3 linked regions of the Candidatus Pseudothioglobus singularis PS1 genome follow. The protein of the gene in region 1 binds, or shares a complex with, the protein of each later gene. Links are inferred from orthologs where the notes say so. Each region holds a gene or a part of one and is shown on either strand. Other genes may lie near its edges. The genes, in order: W908_RS05875, ccmA and ccmB.

Region 1 (7,416 bases):
TAGAAAAATAAAAAGCCCTCAGAGAGGGCTTTTTATTTTAACTCACTTAAGTGAATTGGATTAACTTATTCTGTTTCAGTTGCAGCAATTACTATAATTTTTACTGGCACCACAACCTCAGCATAGAGAGATACGGTGACTTCATATTCACCAGTATTTCTGATTGCCTCTGGCATGTTGATGTCACGCTTTTCAACCTCAAAACCTTGCTCCAGAAGATTGGCAGCTATTTCTGTAGTGCTGACAGAGCCGTAGAGCTTCCCTTCTTCACCCGCATTCGCAGAAATTGTACAAACAACATCTTTCATCGCTAATTCTTTTGATTCAGCATCTGATAAAGCGGCGACTTCTTTTGCCTCAAGCTCTGCACGGATTGTTTCAAAAACTGCCATGTTAGCTTTATTAGCAGGTTTGGCTTTACCTTGCGGAATTAGGTAGTTGCGAGCATAGCCAGACTTAACGTTTGCTATGTCACCAAGATTACCTAGTTTTTCATTTTTTTCTAATAAAATTACTTGCATAAGGCCTCCTATTTTTTGTGTTTATCGGTGTAAGGGATTAGTGCCAAGAATCTAGCTCTTTTAATTGCAGTTGTCAATTGTCTTTGAAACTTTGCAGAAGTACCAGTTATTCTTGATGGCGTAATTTTTCCACTTTCATCAATATTCTTAAGAAGTATTTCAACATCTTTGTAGTCAATTTCCTTAAAACCTGCTTTTGTAAAACGACAAAAGCGGTTTATAGGGATTTGAAATTTGCGTCTTTTGTTAACTTGTTTTTTAGCCATTACAGTCTCCTATTTCTTTTCTGAGTCTTGACCTTTGGCTTTGTCTTTGCCTTGATCTTTAACTTTATCTGAATCTTTGCCTGCTTCTGCAACCATAATTGATGGTTCAGTGATTGCCTCTGACTTAGAAATAATTAAATTTCTTAGGATGGCATCGTTGAAGCGAAAGTTGTAGTTTAATTTATCAAGTGTATCTTTGTCACACTCGATATTCATCATTAAGTAATGTGCTTTATAAATTTTGTTGATTGGATAGGCTAAATGTTTACGACCCCAGTCTTCGTCCCTATGGACTATACCTTTGCCTGAAGTGATTAGCTCTTTGTACTTCTCAATCATTGTTGTAACCTGAGAACTTTGGTCAGGGTGAACAATGAGAGTTATTTCATAATGTCTCATTAACATCTCCTTATGGATTAAAAAAAGCTTGCCAACAAGGGCTGGTCAAGCAAGGAAGAGGGTATTTTATACTAGTTACTCTATACTTATCAATTATTTGCGCTTCTTCTCGTATTATGATGAACATTAATATAAACTTGGATTTATGAAATCCAAACTAGAAGTCTGTATCGATAGCATTTCTGGTCTAGAGGCCTGCATCAATGGAAAGGCAGACCGAATTGAGCTCTGCAGCTCATTAGAGCTTGGAGGATTGACGCCATCTGATGAATTAATGAAGCTTGCTTCAGAAGTGAATATACCTTGCAGGGTAATGATTCGGCCTAAAAAAGGCAGTTTTGAATACTCATCAGGGGATCTTCATCAAATGTTTGATGATATTGATAAAGCTCGATCATACAACTTCGACGGCGTTGTATTTGGCGCTACGCTTTTGAATGGTGAGCTTGATCAAGAATTTTTAGGTCAATTAATTAGATATAGCGATGGCATTAAAAAAACTTTGCATCGAGCAGTAGATACTATCCCAAAGACTATTGAAGCAGTTGAAATTGCAATTAATTTAGGTTTTGATACGATCTTGTCATCTGGTGGCTATGAGACTGTTATGGAGGGATTGGCAGTTTTGAAGGAAATGCAACAAAGAGCATCTGGCAGAATTGAAATTATGCCAGGCTCAGGCATAAACCCTCAAAACATAAGTGAAATTCTCTCTGATTGTCACTTTGCTTGGCTTCATTCTTCTTGCTCAATTCATAGACAAAATAGAAAAATTACAGATAGTCAAACTATTAAAGAAATTAAAACTGCAATCAATGTATAAATTTTGGATCAAGATTGTAAGTTTAATATTTATATTTATCTTCTCAGCTTATTTATTCTATCTTAACATTATAGTAAAGTCTCAATTTTCAACTGAGATAAAAGTCTCAAACACTATCACTCAAATCAATTTCTCCTTTAATGATTACCCTCCAGAGCTTATTAATATGCTTCTTTTAGTGGAAGACCAATCATATTTCCATCATCATGGTGTTGATTTTAAAGAGATTGGGAGAGTTATTTACGGATATTTATTTGATGATAAGGCGCTTAGAGGAGCCAGTACAATTACTCAGCAATTAGTTAAGAATTCGCTTCTAACTCGGGAAAAAACTTTTTCCAGAAAGTTTGAAGAGGTTTTGATGGCATTACTTTTAGAGTTGTCTTACGATAAAGAATTTATTCTTGAGAGGTATATGAATACGGTATATTTAGCCCAAAAAGGAGATATGGCCTACCACGGCTTTGCCAGTGGAAGTTATTTCTACTTTGATAAAGATGTTAAGGATTTGAGTTTAGAAGATATGGCAACACTTGTTGCCTTGCTTAAAGGGCCTTCTTACTATAATCCTATTAACTTTCCTGATAGGCTGGATAGGCGAGTTAAGATGATTTTGAAGATGCACGAAAACTACAAAAAAATATTTTGATGAATTTACTTGCGATAGATACCTGTACTGAAATTGCATCGGTCACTCTAATGACCAAAGAGTCAAGAGTTAGTCGCGTTTTGTCAGGGATTCAAAAAAGCTCTGGCCATATTCTTAAGCTTTGTGATGAAGTCTTTCAGGAAACAGGAACTCTAATAAAGGATGTTGATTCAATAATCTTTACTAAAGGGCCTGGTGCATTTACAGGTGTAAGAATGTGTGTTGGCGTTGTTCAGGGGCTTTCAATGTCCTGTAATATTCCAACGATTGGATTTTCGACACTTGAGTTGCTTGGATTTAGGGCTTCACAGATTCTTAGTTCTGAAAAAATAGCTGTAGCACTTGATGCTAGAATGGGAGAGGTCTATTGGGCTATTTACAATCAAGGAAAAATCAGTAAATTGCGCATATGTAATCCTAATGATGTAGATATTCTCGATACTAATTATATTGGAGTTGGGACAGGATGGGATGCCTATGGTGATATGCTCAGTTCTGCTTCTGGTGTAATTGAAACTGATCTCACAATTTTTCCAGAATCCTCTAGTTTAATAGATTTAGCACTTGAGTCATTTAGTAGGGGAGAGACTAGCGACTTTGAGCTACCCCAGCCGATATATTTACGAAACAATGTGGCTCAAAAATCATTAAAATAAATCTCTTTTTTATCACTGCATTTATTTATGTGGAAATGGATTCAAAGGCAGGCCTCACCGAAAGTTTTTTATGGAACCTGTTCTAGGCTTACACCATGGTTTTTTTGGCCTTTTGCTAGCCTTTTGGTGATTGGTTTATTTTGGTCTCTTGTTATATCACCGCCTGATTATCAGCAAGGTGATGGTTATAGAATAATATTCATTCATGTTCCAAGTGCTATCTTGTCAATGATGGTTTATGCAATCATGGCAATTGCTGGGGGTATTGGACTCATTTGGCAAATTAAAATGGCTGAAGTGGTGGCAAAGGTTTCGGCGCCAATTGGCGCAGCTTTTACAATCATTGCATTGGCATCTGGAGCAATTTGGGGTAAGCCGATGTGGGGAGCATGGTGGGTCTGGGATGCTAGATTAACTTCTGAGCTCATATTATTGTTTTTATATCTAGCATACATGTCTCTTAATAGCGCATTTGATAACCCAAAGACTGCTGCAAAAGCTAGCTCTATACTTGCTATCGTTGGCCTAATTAATTTACCAATTATTCATTACTCAGTTAAATGGTGGAACACCCTTCACCAAGGTTATTCGGTTGGTACTGGTGGTTTAAAAGATCCAGACATGCAAATTGCACTTGCAATAATGTTTGTAGCGTCAATTTTTCTTTATGCGCTTCTTGTTGTAATTAAAGCAAGAACAGAGGTTCTAGTTCGTGAGCAAAATTCTCGCTGGGTCAAAGATGAAGTTGAGGGAGTAGTATCATGACTATGGTTGAGTATTTTTCCTTTCTGCCTTATGGGAAGTATGCATTTTATGTTTGGCTCGCATATGGTGTTTCCTTCTTGACAATAATTACTCTTTTTATTAGTGCAAAGAGAATCCACACTAAGACTATTTTGTCTCTCAAAAATAAATTCTCAATCAATGACTAAAAGACAAAACCGAATGATATTGGTTGGGCTTTTAGTATCTGGTGTTTTCCTGGCAGGATATTTGGGGATTAAGGCGTTTAGTGAAAACTTATTATACTTTTATACTCCCTCTGATATTGTCGATGGAAAGGCTCCAGCAAATAAGAGTTTTAGACTGGGAGGCCTTGTTGAGACTGATAGTTTTAGTAGGGAAGGAATGATAGCTACTTTTTCAGTCACAGATAATAACCAAACAATTAAAGTTGCATATGAGGGTATTTTGCCTGACCTTTTTAGAGAGGGCCAGGGAGTCGTGGCAAGTGGTTCAATTAAGAAGGAGTGCAAAAAAGCTTGGGCAGGCAAGCTATGTACTTATAAATTTACTGCTAAAGAAGTTTTAGCGAAGCATGATGAAAATTATATGCCTCCAGAGGTAGCTGCTGCTTTAGAGATTACAAGTTCTCAGCAATGAAAAAAATAATACCTCTAATTATATTTTTTATAATAGGAATTTTTTTATTCTTAAGTCTTAATTCTAATCCCAATAAGCTTCCATCACCTCTATTAGGAAAGATTGTTCCAGAGGTCAATGGAAAAGACTTTTATACGAATGAAAATGTCAAATTGAATGATTTGATAGGCAATCAAATGATACTTATCAATGTCTGGGCGTCATGGTGTGTTACCTGTAGGAAGGAGCATCAAGTAATTATGAATATAGCAAATAATGAGAGTCTAAAGTTAATTGGCATTAACTACAAAGATCAAAAAAATGATGGTCAGAAGTATCTAGACATAATGGGAAATCCATTTGATGAGATTATTTTTGACCCAGATGGAAGAGTTGGAATGGAGCTTGGTGTTTATGCAACCCCAGAAACCTTTTTAATTAATAGAGAAGGATTAATTCTTTATAAACATATCGGAGAAATAACTCCAGAAGTTTGGAGTAAAAATTTCCAGGTTTTTTTAGAGACATTATAAAAGTATTTTTTTATAGTATTTTTACCCCAATTTATATTTATTGTTGAATGTCGCTTGAAATAAGGGTTCTTAGATGTATAATTATTTTACACTTTTCAATAAAATTAGTGGGTTTTACATAAATTCTTTTTAAAACTAAGGAGTTAACAAATGAACAAATCAGATTTAGTTTCAGCAATTGCTGATAACTCAGGTCTTTCGAAAGCTGATGCAGCTCGTGCTTTAGAGGCAACAACTACTGCAATCTCTACCACATTGGCAAGTGGCGACTCAGTAGCTATCACTGGTTTTGGTAGTTTTTTAGTAAGAGCACGCGCAGCACGCACTGGCCGTAACCCGCAAACTGGTGCTGCAATACAAATTTCAGCATCAAATGCACCCGCATTTAAAGCAGGAAAATTATTAAAGGAATCTGTTAACTAATCAGATTTTTTCGAAGTATAATATGCCCGTTTCCTTATTTGATTCGGGCATTTTTTTGGGCGCTTAGCTCAGTTGGGAGAGCATCGCCCTTACAAGGCGAGGGTCACAAGTTCAAGTCTTGTAGCGCCCACCAAGAAATATGGAGCGGTAGTTCAGTTGGTTAGAACGCCTGCCTGTCACGCAGGAGGTCGCGGGTTCGACCCCCGTCCGCTCCGCCATTTTAATTTGCAATATCTTAGTTTAAGAATTTCCAAATCTATTTTTTTTGAATTATATTTATCTTGATATAATTAAAAAAATTTAAATAATTACAGTTAATTTCTTTTATGAAAACATTTCTCCATGTAGGCTGTGGTCCTCAAACAAAAATTGGTTTAAAAGGTTTTGATAATGATCAATGGAAAGAAGTTCGATTTGATATTGATAAAACTGTCAATCCAGATATTGTTGGAACATTGTTGGATATGAGTAAAGTTGCTTCAAATAGTGTTGAAGCAGTTTACTCATCACATAACATTGAACACGTATATCCTCATCAAGTTCCAATTGTTGTAAAAGAGTTTCTTAGAGTATTGAAAGATGATGGCGTAGTTGTTCTTATTTGCCCAGATTTACAAAGTGTTTGCGATGCAATTCTCAAAGATAAACTTTATGATCCACTATACGAAACTCCAGTCCCAATAGCTCCCATTGATATTTTGTATGGGTTAAGAGCTGCCCTTGAAGAAGGGAATGAGTTTATGGCACACAAGTGTGGGTTTACTTATTCATCTTTATTGAATTTTTTTATTGAAGCGGGCTTTCAGAAATGGATAGGTGGAAGAAGACCGGAGGACTATGCTTTATATCTTATTGCTTGTAAAGGTAAAAAGTCTGATGAAGAATTAAGAAATCTGGCACTTGAATTTTTACCTGGTGATTGAATATTTATTAAAATAATTGTATTCAACTACTTGAAAAGATAACTGCTAAAAGTAATTTGCCTCTTAATATATGTGTTTTATCTTTAGAGTCAAATAATTTAAAAAAGGAATTGAAAGTGAACAATGGTCGACAATTAAAGAATGCAAGAATAGAAATCTCAAAAGTGACTGAAAATGAACTTTATAATTTTTCATCTAGTCATGCTTTATCTATCTATCCATTGGAGGCTGTTTGTACTTATATTCCAAAGAATTGTTGCTCTTCATTAAGGTTTTCAATTGCCATTGCAAATGGCTTTGTTAAAGACGTTGATGATATTAATTGGATTCATCAAAATAACCAAACCTTTATTTCATCTCAAAGAGAAGTTTCTCTTGCAAAACATACTTTTGTTGTTTTGCGTTGCCCATATACTAGAATTGCTTCTTGTTATTTAGATAAAGTGGTAGATGGAAAAATTAACTTTAATGATAATTTTGGTAATAAAGCGAGTTTAAATTTTAATGAATTTCTAGAATATATAAAATCTCAAAGTAGAGAAAATATGGAGGAACACTGGAGAAATCAGTCAGATTTTCTTCATTATGAGCATTATGATGATTATTTTTCTTTGGAGCTCTTTTCTGATGCAATTGACTTATTGAAATCTAAAGGTTTTAAAGTTTATGATACTAGGAAGATCTTAAATCATGATATTTCAAGTTTTGAAAAAGTTGATGGAGATTTCTCAAAGATTAAAGATATAGATCTTGAAAAAATGAAAAATAATGGCCGTTTGCCAAGTTACAAATCAATGTTCACAGAATTAGAAGTCAATCTTGTTAATGAAATTTATGGAGATGATATTGATTTGTATAAAA
Region 2 (4,259 bases), 630 kb from region 1 along the record:
TGTTGAATTTTCTGCATAACCAAACATAAGGCCTTGGTCACCTGCGCCTTGCTCATGACTATCACTTTCGGTGACACCCATTGAAATATCTTGAGACTGCCTGCCAAGCAAATTCATAACTGAACATGTTTCACCATTGAATCCATACTCTTCTTGGTTATAACCAATTCCAAGAATTGTTTTTCTGACTATAGATTCATAATCTATATTAGCATCAGTTGTAATTTCTCCAGCTAAAACGACTTGATTGTCTTTGACAAGTGTCTCTACAGCAACTCTAGAGTTAGGATCTTGATTAAGTGCAGCATCAAGAATGGCATCAGAAATTTGGTCACATACTTTATCGGGGTGGCCAGCAGAAACAGATTCAGAAGTAAATATCATAATAAAATCCTATAAAATTATTTAATACTAAAGATGGATTTCTTGAAAGAGAGGCCAGCTTTAGCTTGTTTTAGTCACACAATGTAACAACGCTAGCAATCGGAACAAATCAGCGTTAATTAATTATAATCTTTAACTTGGAAAAGTAAAGTCTATTCGAGACTTATTTTTAATGAAAGTGCACTTAAAAAAGGAGTTATAAGTAAGCTTAGAATTAAGATAAATCCTAGAAAATATAACTGACCATCAATTGGAAGATTAGATTGAGATTGAGATACTACGCTTGTTGCAAAAATCAAGATCGGTATGTAAAGGGGGAGAATTAATAGAGATAAAAGCATTCCTGAGTTTTTAATGCCAACAACCAGGGAGGCTCCAATTGAGCCAATCAGACTTAGACATGGCGTAGCTATAATTAAAGTCAAAAGGAGAATATAGATCCCTTCAGTATTTATAAAAAGTGCCATTCCAAGAAAAGGAGACAAAATGATTATTGGAAGCCCTGAAAGCATCCAATGAGCTAAAGTTTTAGCCAGTAAGATTAAAGGCAATGAGTGGTGAGAAATAACCATTTGCTCTAGGACCCCACTATCATAGTCATAGTGAAATAATGAATTGAGAGATAATAGAACTGAAAGCATTGTTATAACCCAAATTATTCCAGGTGCAATGCTTGATAAAGTTTGCGCTTCTGGACTAATTGCAATCGGAAATAAAGAGATTGAGATTACAAAAAACATAAGAGGGTTCAAGAAACTTGACGGATTTCTCAAGGCCATTTTAAGATCCCTTGTCATTGTTTGCACGAAGATATTCAAAGAGAAATCTCCTTCATGTTTTTAATATTACACTCCTGGTGCGTAGTTAGGATGCAGATGCCACCAGAGTTGCAATGATCCTCAACTCTAGTTTCAATTATTTTGATTGCCTTTGAGTCAAGTGCTGAAAAAGGCTCATCTAAAAGCCATACTTTGGATTGAGTAATGAATAAAACAGAAAGTGCGATTCTTTTTTTCTGACCAGCTGACAGTTTGCCTACAAGCTCATTTTCAAATTTTTCTAAGCCAACCTTTTTAAGGGCATCAGAAAAATCTAAATCAAGATTATCATTTCCGAGGCGCATTGTATACTTTAAATTTTCTAAACAGCTTAACTCTGGACTAAGAGCGGCCAAATGACCTATATAAAGAAAATCAAGATTGTATCTCTCACTATTAATTTTAGTGTCATCATAATCAATTGAGCCTGTCTCAAATGAACTAAGACCGGCAAGTATTTTCATTAATGAGGTCTTGCCTGAACCATTTGGACCAGAGACTTTTAATACTTCTCCAGAATTTAACTCAAACGATAAATTTTCAAAGAGGAGTTTGTAGCCCCTTTGGCAGCTTAAGTTATTTACTATTAGTTTTAACATTCGTTTATTTTAGTTGATAAGCTAAATAAACACTGAAAAATCTAGTTATCAAAAAAAATAACTAAAGGAGTTACTTATCGTTTGATAAGCTTTCCAGTCCACTTTTATCAATTTCAGTCAAAAGGTTGTCTTTAAAAATCAATCTTAAGCGGTACTGTATTTCAATTTCTCCTTCAATCGAAGAATGATTGATATAGTCCCATTGATATTGGTGAAATGGGTCAATAATACTAGGCGAGCCAATTAAATTCATGACACTCTCTTTCGACATTCCTAACTGAAGCTTATTGACTTCATTCATATCTAAAACTGAACCCTGCATAATGGTTGGCTTATAGACATCAATTGAAGGCATTTTTGGCTTTGCCCAGCTAGGCAACGAAAGCTTAGGCATCTTTGGAAGCTCTGGCATAGATAACTTAGGCATCTTTGGAAGTTCAGGGGTTTTTGGAAGAGAATTAGAACAACCAGAAGCCATTAAAGCAATAAGCAAAATAAAAGTTAATTTCTTCATAGCTATAAACATATAAAATATAAAGTAGATTTTACCTTAAGGATTTTTTAATGGATGCTGAAGATTTAAAAAGTGCTGGTCTAAAAGTTACCCTGCCAAGACTGAAAATTTTAGAGGTCTTAGAGAAGTCTCCAAATCATCACCTCAGTGCTGAGGACATATACAGAGTTCTCATTGATCAGCATGAAGAGGTGGGCGTTGCAACAATTTACCGTGTTTTGTCACAATTTGAAGAATCAGGGATCGTGCAGAAACTTAATTTCGAGAACAACCAGGCGGTTTATGAATTGTGCGGCTTAGAACACCATGATCATTTAGTTTGCGTGAAGTGTAATAAAATTATAGAGTTTCAAGATGATGTTATTGAGCAACACCAAATTCAGATTGCAAGAAAACACGGCTTTGAGTTGACTGATCATTCTCTTTACCTTTATGGCTTGTGTAAGGACTGTCACTAAGATCATTCAGGCTTTATAGAAAATGGACGATTTTATTTATAGAGCTATAGTTGCAGCGATAGGTGTTTCGGTCATTGCTGGGTCTTTAGGCTGTTTCGTTATATGGAAGAGGCTCTCATATTTTTCTGATTCAATCTCCCACAGTGCTCTATTGGGTGTTGCTTTGGGTCTGGTAACGGGACTAGGTATTAACTTTGGTTTAGTTTTTATTGGTGGTCTGTTTGCAACACTAATCGTGATATTACAACAAAAAGAGTTTTGGTCAAGTGACGCTGTTCTGGGGATTTTCTCTCATATTTCACTATCGCTGGGAATTGTGGTTTTGGGGATCATTGGAAATCAAAATACTGATTATTTTTCTTATCTATTTGGCGATATTTTATCTATAACAACAAGTGATATATATTGGATATTCTCTGTTGCAGTGATCGTCATTTCAATCTTAATAATGAACTGGAAAAAATTATTATTACTTACACTTAATGAAGAGCTTGCTAAGGCAGAAGGTATTAATAAGATGTTTTATGACCTTCTATTTATGTTTTTAATAGCTTTGGCGGTTTCAGTTTCAGTCCAAATCGTTGGGGTGTTGCTTATCACATCACTATTGATCATTCCACCTGCTATTGCTAGAGTCTTTTCAAATTCACCCCTTGCAATGATAGTAACGTCCATGATTGTATCCATTTCTTCAGTTCTGATGGGACTGTATTTTTCGATTGATTTTGATTTGGCAACAGGACCTACAATTGTAATAACGTTAGGCGTACTTTTTTTTATTGCTCAGTTTTTTCCAAAAAGAATTTAAAGCGTTGCATTGAGCTCTGTTAGCTGATTGGTTTGCTGCTCAATGATCAATGGGTCAATGATTGATTCTAGTTCACCTTCCATGACCTCATTTAACTTATATAGAGTTAAATTAATTCGATGATCAGTGACTCTCCCTTGGGGGTAATTATAAGTTCTAATCCTTTGAGAGCGATCACCACTTCCAACTAGCTCTTTTCTTTGTGAAGCCTGCTCTTTTTGTTGTTCTTGCTGCTGTGCATCAAGAATTCTAGATGCTAATACAGACATAGCTTGTGCTTTATTTTTATGCTGAGAGCGCCCATCTTGACACTCAACTACTGTGCCGGTTGGGATATGAGTGACTCTGACAGCTGAATCGGTTTTGTTAACATGCTGACCACCAGCTCCAGAGGCTCTAAACGTGTCAACTCTGACATCATTCATATTGATATTAACCTCTTCAATACTTGAGACTTCTGGCATCACTGCGACTGTACAAGCAGAGGTATGAACTCTGCCTTGAGATTCAGTTTCTGGAACTCTTTGAACACGATGTGCACCCGATTCAAATTTAAGTTTTGAGTAAACATTAGTCCCACTAATTCTTGCTATGATTTCTTTAAATCCACCATGCTCACCCATGTTTGAGCTTAAGATTTCTAATTGCCATTTTGATCTCTCAACATAGCGAGTGTAC
Region 3 (7,272 bases), 630 kb from region 1 along the record:
TCCAATAACTTCATGTATTTGTCTATTGGTCATCCTCGATGGAGTTTCAATTGGGATTGTGGCAAAGATCGAGTTTGGAACGTAGACCGGATTTTTAGTGAACGTTCTAATTCGTGTCATCCTCCAGCCAATTTTCTCTACAACGCCTTCGATACTTTTGTCAGTTGTTCGAATCCAGTCACCAGTTGAGAATGGCTTGTCCATTTGAATCATGAGGCCACCAAAAACATTCGCAAGCATATCTTTTGCTGCAAAGCCAACAACGATTCCACCAACACCACCCAGGGTAAGAATGGAAGAGACCGCATAACCATAAAATTGAGCAACGCCAAGGATGATAGCAAATACAAAAAGAATCTTAACTAAGCGCGTAAAGAGTCGAATAGAGTCTTTATCAACACTGCCTTCAGATTCTAAAAGATAGTTTTCAACGCTTGAGATTAATCTTAAGATTCCCCAAGTTAAAATAAATACTGGTGCAATAGCGATATAGCCGACAATATCATTTAATGATTGAATCTCAGATGTTAACTCTTTTAGAGAAAAATATAGCCAGCCATACCAAATGAGAAGTTTAAGTGGCGCTGAAATAGCACCAATTAAATAATCATCGATTTGGGTTTTGGTGCTCCCAGAGTGTTTGGTAATTTGTTTTAAAATACTACCTAAAACAACATGCGTAATAATCGTAATGACCAGAAGAACTGCAATGGTTTGAATTGGGCTTATATTTTGGATAAAGTCGTTCATCAGAGGTATTTTAATGGATTAATAGGTTCTTCGTATTTTTTCATTTCGAAATAAAAAGGTTTGTCACCAGTTAATGCAATTAACTGACCCTTTTCAATTGTGTCACCCTCAATCACAAGCAGCTCTTGATTTTGGTTGTAGATGCTATAAAAACCATAAGAGTGTTTAATTATGATCATCTTTCCATAACTCGCCATCCTGTCTCCACTGTATACCACTTCACCTTTTCTTACTGCCCTTACCTCTTGGCCTGAGCTATTATTATAAGTCAGACCAAAATGACCGTCCTTTTCTGAATAGTTTTTAAGAATTGATGAGTCAACTGGCAATGACCAGTCCTTTTTAATATTTTTTTTGCTTGATTTGGATGAAGTTTTTGAGCTTTTTACATCAATTACGTTGAATGATTTTTCTTCAACAGTAACTTGCCCAGGCTGGTTCGTTAGGCAGCCTGATAGAAAAATTAATAAGAGAAGATTTATTAGTTTAGTATTCATACCATAGAAATAAAGCAATAGCGATAATCAGAAAATACCCTAGCCAGTCGATATACTTATTTAACCACGCATCAGCCATTTTTCCAAATTTTCTTACTAGAAAAGAAATTAAAAAGTATCTCGCACCTCTAGCAATTAAAGAAAATACGATAAAGGGAAATAAAGCCATCGACATCATTCCAGCCGCAATTGTAAAAACTTTATAAGGGATTGGACTAAAACCTGCAATGAGGATTATATAAATGCCGTAAGTTTGGAAGTAAATTTGTGCAGTATTGAACTTTGACTCGTAACCTAAATTAACCAATATAGGCAAAATATAATTTTCAGCTTGTACTCCAATGAAGTAACCTAAAATTGCACCCAAAACAGAGGAAAAAGTACAAATAGCGGCAAAATAGAATGCCTTTGACCTATTTCTCAAGGACATTGATGCCAACAATAAATCTTGAAGTGGCAGTGGAAGAATGATGGACTCTAAAAAGCTTATGATAGATAGCCATAAAATGGCAAACCTACTGGATGACCAAACTAAGACTTTATTATAAATTGAGTGAAAAGGCCTCATTAGTTTCAATAAAACTATTTTTTTAGCATTGGAAAGCCTAGTCTTTCTCTTGAGTCATAATATTCCTTTGCAACCTTTTGACTCATAGATCTTACTCTTCGAATGAATCTTGCTCTGTCAGTTACACTGATTGCTTTTCTTGCATCAAGAAGATTAAAAATGTGAGACGCCTTCATAGTTTGTTCGTATGCAGGGAAAGGAAGATTTTCCTCAATAAGTTTTAAATTCATAGCCTCGGCTTCATCAAACTGCCTGAAAAGAACTTCAGTATCTGCAATATCAAAGTTATATTTTGATTGCTCAACTTCATTTTGATGAAATACATCACCATAGGTAAGCCCCTCTGTCCAAATTAGATCATAAACGCTATCAACGCCTTGCAAATACATTGCTAGCCTCTCAAGACCATAAGTCAGCTCTCCTGAAATAGGTTTGCATGAGAGTCCACCTACTTGCTGGAAGTAAGTAAACTGACTGACTTCCATTCCATTTAGCCAGACTTCCCATCCAAGACCCCAGGCCCCTAGTGTGGGCGATTCCCAGTTGTCCTCTACAAATCTAACATCATGCATTTTTAAATCAATGCCGATTGCTGTGAGTGAGTCGAGGTATAAGTCTTGAATATCATCAGGCGACGGCTTTAATAAAACTTGGAATTGATAATAGTGTTGAAGACGATTAGGGTTTTCACCATAACGACCATCTCCGGGTCTTCTTGAGGGCTGAACATAAGCTACTTTCCAGGGCTCGGGTCCTATTGACCTTAGAAAGGTTGCAGGATGAAAAGTTCCTGCACCAACCTCCATATCAAATGGCTGAGTAATTGCGCAGCCTTTTTCAGCCCAATAACTCTGCAACTTGAGGATTAAATTCTGAAATGATTTGCTTGTGTCGAGGTCTAAGTTAGACATTGAAATTCAACTAAGAAATAACAAAAATTTTACCTCACCACAAAGTTTTGAGGGTTTACATTTAAATTTTAAAAAAAATGCGGGATAAACCCGCATTTTTTTAATAATCACAAAAAATCTTAGTACTTATAGGCCTCTGGTTTAAAAGGGCCTTCCTTAGGCGTATTGATGTATTTTGCTTGCGTATCCGTTAAGACAGTCATAACACCACCGAAGCCACCTACCATTCCAGCCGCTACTTCTTCGTCAAGTTTCTTAGGGAGAAGCTCGACAGAAACATTAGCAGGTTTCTGGTCTTTTGGTAAGTCAGCAAATTTATTACTATAAAGATGCATTTGTGCTAAAACTTGGTTTGCAAATGAGCCATCCATAATTCTAGAAGGGTGTCCAGTTGCATTTCCTAAATTAACTAAACGACCTTCTGAAAGAAGAATTAAGTAATCATTTTTATCATCAGAGCGATAGATGCGATGAACTTGCGCTTTCACTTCATCCCATTTCCAATTTTTACGCATGTATGCTGTATCAATTTCATTATCAAAGTGACCAATATTACACACTACAGAGCCTGCTTTGAGGTATTGAAGCATTGAAGCATCACAAACATTAGTATTTCCAGTCGTTGTGACAATTAAATCAGTGTTGGCTAGTAAATCTTTATTGATACAATCTACAGAACCAGTATTGATTCCATCAATATAAGGTGAAACCACTTCAAAGCCATCCATGCACGCCTGGAAAGCACATATAGGATCAATTTCAGAAATTTTAACAATCATTCCTTCTTGACGAAGTGACATGGCAGATCCTTTACCAACATCGCCATAACCAATCAATAAGGCCTTCTTGCCTGACATAAGCATATCCGTACCTCGCTTAATAGCATCATTAAGAGAGTGCCTACAACCATACTTGTTATCATTTTTTGCCTTAGTAACAGCATCGTTTACATTGATAGCAGGAACTTTAAGTTCACCACTCTCAATCATCTCTAAAAGGCGATGAACACCAGTCGTTGTTTCTTCACTGATACCATGAATTTTATCAAGCATTTCTGGATACTTATCATGGACCATGCCCGTTAGATCACCGCCATCATCAAGAATCATGTTGGCATCCCATGGCTTACCGTTATGAAGAATAGTCTGCTCAATGCACCACAAGAACTCTTCTTCAGTCTCACCTTTCCAGGCAAATACAGGAATATTTCTTGCTGCCATAGCAGAAGCAGCATGATCCTGTGTCGAAAAAATATTGCAAGATGACCAACGAATTTCAGCTCCAAGATCAATTAATGTTTCCATTAGGACCGCAGTTTGGATTGTCATATGAATACAGCCCATAATTCTTGCGCCTTGAAGAGGCTGCTCTTTGCTGTACTTTTCTCTAAGAGCCATTAATGCAGGCATTTCAGCTTCTGCAAGCTCAATTTCTTTACGACCAAAATCTGATAAATTAATATCAGCTACTTTGTAGTCAAGGTTTAGATCGGCTACTTTAAAGCCACTATTATCTATTGTAGAATCGCTCATTTTATTTCCCGTTAAGTTAAAAAAATGAGCGTCGTTTTGATTACCAAGCCTGATTGAAAAAATATTTTCAATGCAACGCCCCTTGGCACGAGACGCATTATACCAAAAACATATGAAAAAGAAACTATTTTAGTAAATCTGCTCTATCAGTCTTCTCCCAGCTAATTGAGTCTTCTTTTCTCCCAAAGTGACCATAACTCGCAGTCTGCTGATAAATTGGACGTTTTAAATCTAGCATTGCAATTAAACCTTTAGGGCGAAGATCAAAATGCTCTCTGATAAGAGCAACAATTTCATGATTTGGTAGCTCTCCAGTTCCAAATGTGTCAACGCTTATACTCGTTGGTTCAGCAACTCCAATTGCATACGAAACTTGAATTTCACAGCGCTTAGCGATGCCAGCTGCAACAATATTTTTAGCAACATAACGTGTAGCATAGGCAGCACTTCTATCTACTTTTGAAGGATCTTTGCCTGAAAAAGCACCACCGCCATGTCTAGCCATGCCGCCATATGTGTCAACTATAATTTTTCTTCCAGTTAGTCCAGCATCACCAACCGGACCTCCAATTTCAAAATTTCCTGTTGGGTTTATGTGATATTGCGTCTCGCTTGTAAGCCACTTTTCAGGAAGGATTGGCTTAATAATATTTTCTAAAACACTCTCTCTAAGCTCCTCAAGTGAGATGTCTCCATCGTGCTGAGTAGATAAAACTACAGCGTCAATACCTACAATTTGATTACCCTCATAGATGCAAGAGACTTGAGATTTAGCGTCTGGACGAAGCCAAGGTATCGAGTCATCTAGCATTAAATCTGCTTGCTGCCTGACTAATTGATGTGACAGCATAATGGGGGCTGGCATTAGCTCTTCTGTTGAATTTTCTGCATAACCAAACATAAGGCCTTGGTCACCTGCGCCTTGCTCATGACTATCACTTTCGGTGACACCCATTGAAATATCTTGAGACTGCCTGCCAAGCAAATTCATAACTGAACATGTTTCACCATTGAATCCATACTCTTCTTGGTTATAACCAATTCCAAGAATTGTTTTTCTGACTATAGATTCATAATCTATATTAGCATCAGTTGTAATTTCTCCAGCTAAAACGACTTGATTGTCTTTGACAAGTGTCTCTACAGCAACTCTAGAGTTAGGATCTTGATTAAGTGCAGCATCAAGAATGGCATCAGAAATTTGGTCACATACTTTATCGGGGTGGCCAGCAGAAACAGATTCAGAAGTAAATATCATAATAAAATCCTATAAAATTATTTAATACTAAAGATGGATTTCTTGAAAGAGAGGCCAGCTTTAGCTTGTTTTAGTCACACAATGTAACAACGCTAGCAATCGGAACAAATCAGCGTTAATTAATTATAATCTTTAACTTGGAAAAGTAAAGTCTATTCGAGACTTATTTTTAATGAAAGTGCACTTAAAAAAGGAGTTATAAGTAAGCTTAGAATTAAGATAAATCCTAGAAAATATAACTGACCATCAATTGGAAGATTAGATTGAGATTGAGATACTACGCTTGTTGCAAAAATCAAGATCGGTATGTAAAGGGGGAGAATTAATAGAGATAAAAGCATTCCTGAGTTTTTAATGCCAACAACCAGGGAGGCTCCAATTGAGCCAATCAGACTTAGACATGGCGTAGCTATAATTAAAGTCAAAAGGAGAATATAGATCCCTTCAGTATTTATAAAAAGTGCCATTCCAAGAAAAGGAGACAAAATGATTATTGGAAGCCCTGAAAGCATCCAATGAGCTAAAGTTTTAGCCAGTAAGATTAAAGGCAATGAGTGGTGAGAAATAACCATTTGCTCTAGGACCCCACTATCATAGTCATAGTGAAATAATGAATTGAGAGATAATAGAACTGAAAGCATTGTTATAACCCAAATTATTCCAGGTGCAATGCTTGATAAAGTTTGCGCTTCTGGACTAATTGCAATCGGAAATAAAGAGATTGAGATTACAAAAAACATAAGAGGGTTCAAGAAACTTGACGGATTTCTCAAGGCCATTTTAAGATCCCTTGTCATTGTTTGCACGAAGATATTCAAAGAGAAATCTCCTTCATGTTTTTAATATTACACTCCTGGTGCGTAGTTAGGATGCAGATGCCACCAGAGTTGCAATGATCCTCAACTCTAGTTTCAATTATTTTGATTGCCTTTGAGTCAAGTGCTGAAAAAGGCTCATCTAAAAGCCATACTTTGGATTGAGTAATGAATAAAACAGAAAGTGCGATTCTTTTTTTCTGACCAGCTGACAGTTTGCCTACAAGCTCATTTTCAAATTTTTCTAAGCCAACCTTTTTAAGGGCATCAGAAAAATCTAAATCAAGATTATCATTTCCGAGGCGCATTGTATACTTTAAATTTTCTAAACAGCTTAACTCTGGACTAAGAGCGGCCAAATGACCTATATAAAGAAAATCAAGATTGTATCTCTCACTATTAATTTTAGTGTCATCATAATCAATTGAGCCTGTCTCAAATGAACTAAGACCGGCAAGTATTTTCATTAATGAGGTCTTGCCTGAACCATTTGGACCAGAGACTTTTAATACTTCTCCAGAATTTAACTCAAACGATAAATTTTCAAAGAGGAGTTTGTAGCCCCTTTGGCAGCTTAAGTTATTTACTATTAGTTTTAACATTCGTTTATTTTAGTTGATAAGCTAAATAAACACTGAAAAATCTAGTTATCAAAAAAAATAACTAAAGGAGTTACTTATCGTTTGATAAGCTTTCCAGTCCACTTTTATCAATTTCAGTCAAAAGGTTGTCTTTAAAAATCAATCTTAAGCGGTACTGTATTTCAATTTCTCCTTCAATCGAAGAATGATTGATATAGTCCCATTGATATTGGTGAAATGGGTCAATAATACTAGGCGAGCCAATTAAATTCATGACACTCTCTTTCGACATTCCTAACTGAAGCTTATTGACTTCATTCATATCTAAAACTGAACCCTGCATAATGGTTGGCTTATAGA

The links.
Region 2: the proteins of W908_RS05875 (region 1) and ccmA are in contact, whole or in part, in a solved structure (PDB 8CE8), measured with the Escherichia coli proteins. The link is inferred for Candidatus Pseudothioglobus singularis PS1 from one-to-one orthologs.
Region 3: the proteins of W908_RS05875 (region 1) and ccmB are in contact, whole or in part, in a solved structure (PDB 8CE8), measured with the Escherichia coli proteins. The link is inferred for Candidatus Pseudothioglobus singularis PS1 from one-to-one orthologs.

The regions. Positions count from the first base shown.
Region 1 is NZ_CP006911.1:1,154,178-1,161,593, reverse strand. Bases 2,280-5,204 are described here. They hold W908_RS05875 (heme ABC transporter permease), read left to right. Parts: upstream 2,280-3,329; coding sequence 3,330-4,079; downstream 4,080-5,204. Other genes in these bases: W908_RS05865 (DsbE family thiol:disulfide interchange protein), read left to right, coding at 4,694-5,204; ccmE (cytochrome c maturation protein CcmE), read left to right, coding at 4,239-4,697; ccmD (heme exporter protein CcmD), read left to right, coding at 4,076-4,246; tsaB (tRNA (adenosine(37)-N6)-threonylcarbamoyltransferase complex dimerization subunit type 1 TsaB), read left to right, coding at 2,658-3,314; W908_RS05885 (biosynthetic peptidoglycan transglycosylase), read left to right, coding at 2,280-2,658. In the rest of the region: rplI (50S ribosomal protein L9), read right to left, coding at 66-521; rpsR (30S ribosomal protein S18), read right to left, coding at 530-787; rpsF (30S ribosomal protein S6), read right to left, coding at 797-1,186; W908_RS05890 (copper homeostasis protein CutC), read left to right, coding at 1,332-2,009; more of W908_RS05885, read left to right, coding at 2,002-2,279; more of W908_RS05865, read left to right, coding at 5,205-5,209; W908_RS05860 (HU family DNA-binding protein), read left to right, coding at 5,360-5,632; W908_RS05845 (class I SAM-dependent methyltransferase), read left to right, coding at 5,959-6,555; W908_RS05840 (sulfotransferase family 2 domain-containing protein), read left to right, coding at 6,612-7,416. UniProt on the Escherichia coli protein: Required for the export of heme to the periplasm for the biogenesis of c-type cytochromes.
Region 2 is NZ_CP006911.1:526,590-530,848, forward strand. Bases 1-2,837 are described here. They hold ccmA (cytochrome c biogenesis heme-transporting ATPase CcmA), read right to left. Parts: upstream 1,802-2,837; coding sequence 1,199-1,801; downstream 1-1,198. Other genes in these bases: metK (methionine adenosyltransferase), read right to left, coding at 1-384; ccmB (heme exporter protein CcmB), read right to left, coding at 537-1,181; W908_RS02680 (outer membrane protein assembly factor BamE), read right to left, coding at 1,872-2,315; fur (ferric iron uptake transcriptional regulator), read left to right, coding at 2,366-2,773; W908_RS02690 (metal ABC transporter permease), read left to right, coding at 2,796-2,837. Outside these bases: more of W908_RS02690, read left to right, coding at 2,838-3,581; prfA (peptide chain release factor 1), read right to left, coding at 3,578-4,259. UniProt on the Escherichia coli protein: Part of the ABC transporter complex CcmAB involved in the biogenesis of c-type cytochromes; once thought to export heme, this seems not to be the case, but its exact role is uncertain. Responsible for energy coupling to the transport system.
Region 3 is NZ_CP006911.1:521,458-528,729, forward strand. Bases 4,492-7,272 are described here. They hold ccmB (heme exporter protein CcmB), read right to left. Parts: upstream 6,314-7,272; coding sequence 5,669-6,313; downstream 4,492-5,668. Other genes in these bases: metK (methionine adenosyltransferase), read right to left, coding at 4,492-5,516; ccmA (cytochrome c biogenesis heme-transporting ATPase CcmA), read right to left, coding at 6,331-6,933; W908_RS02680 (outer membrane protein assembly factor BamE), read right to left, coding at 7,004-7,272. Outside these bases: W908_RS02640 (mechanosensitive ion channel family protein), read right to left, coding at 1-750; W908_RS02645 (murein hydrolase activator EnvC family protein), read right to left, coding at 750-1,247; W908_RS02650 (YqaA family protein), read right to left, coding at 1,237-1,815; glyQ (glycine--tRNA ligase subunit alpha), read right to left, coding at 1,830-2,726; ahcY (adenosylhomocysteinase), read right to left, coding at 2,846-4,258; more of metK, read right to left, coding at 4,383-4,491. UniProt on the Escherichia coli protein: Required for the export of heme to the periplasm for the biogenesis of c-type cytochromes.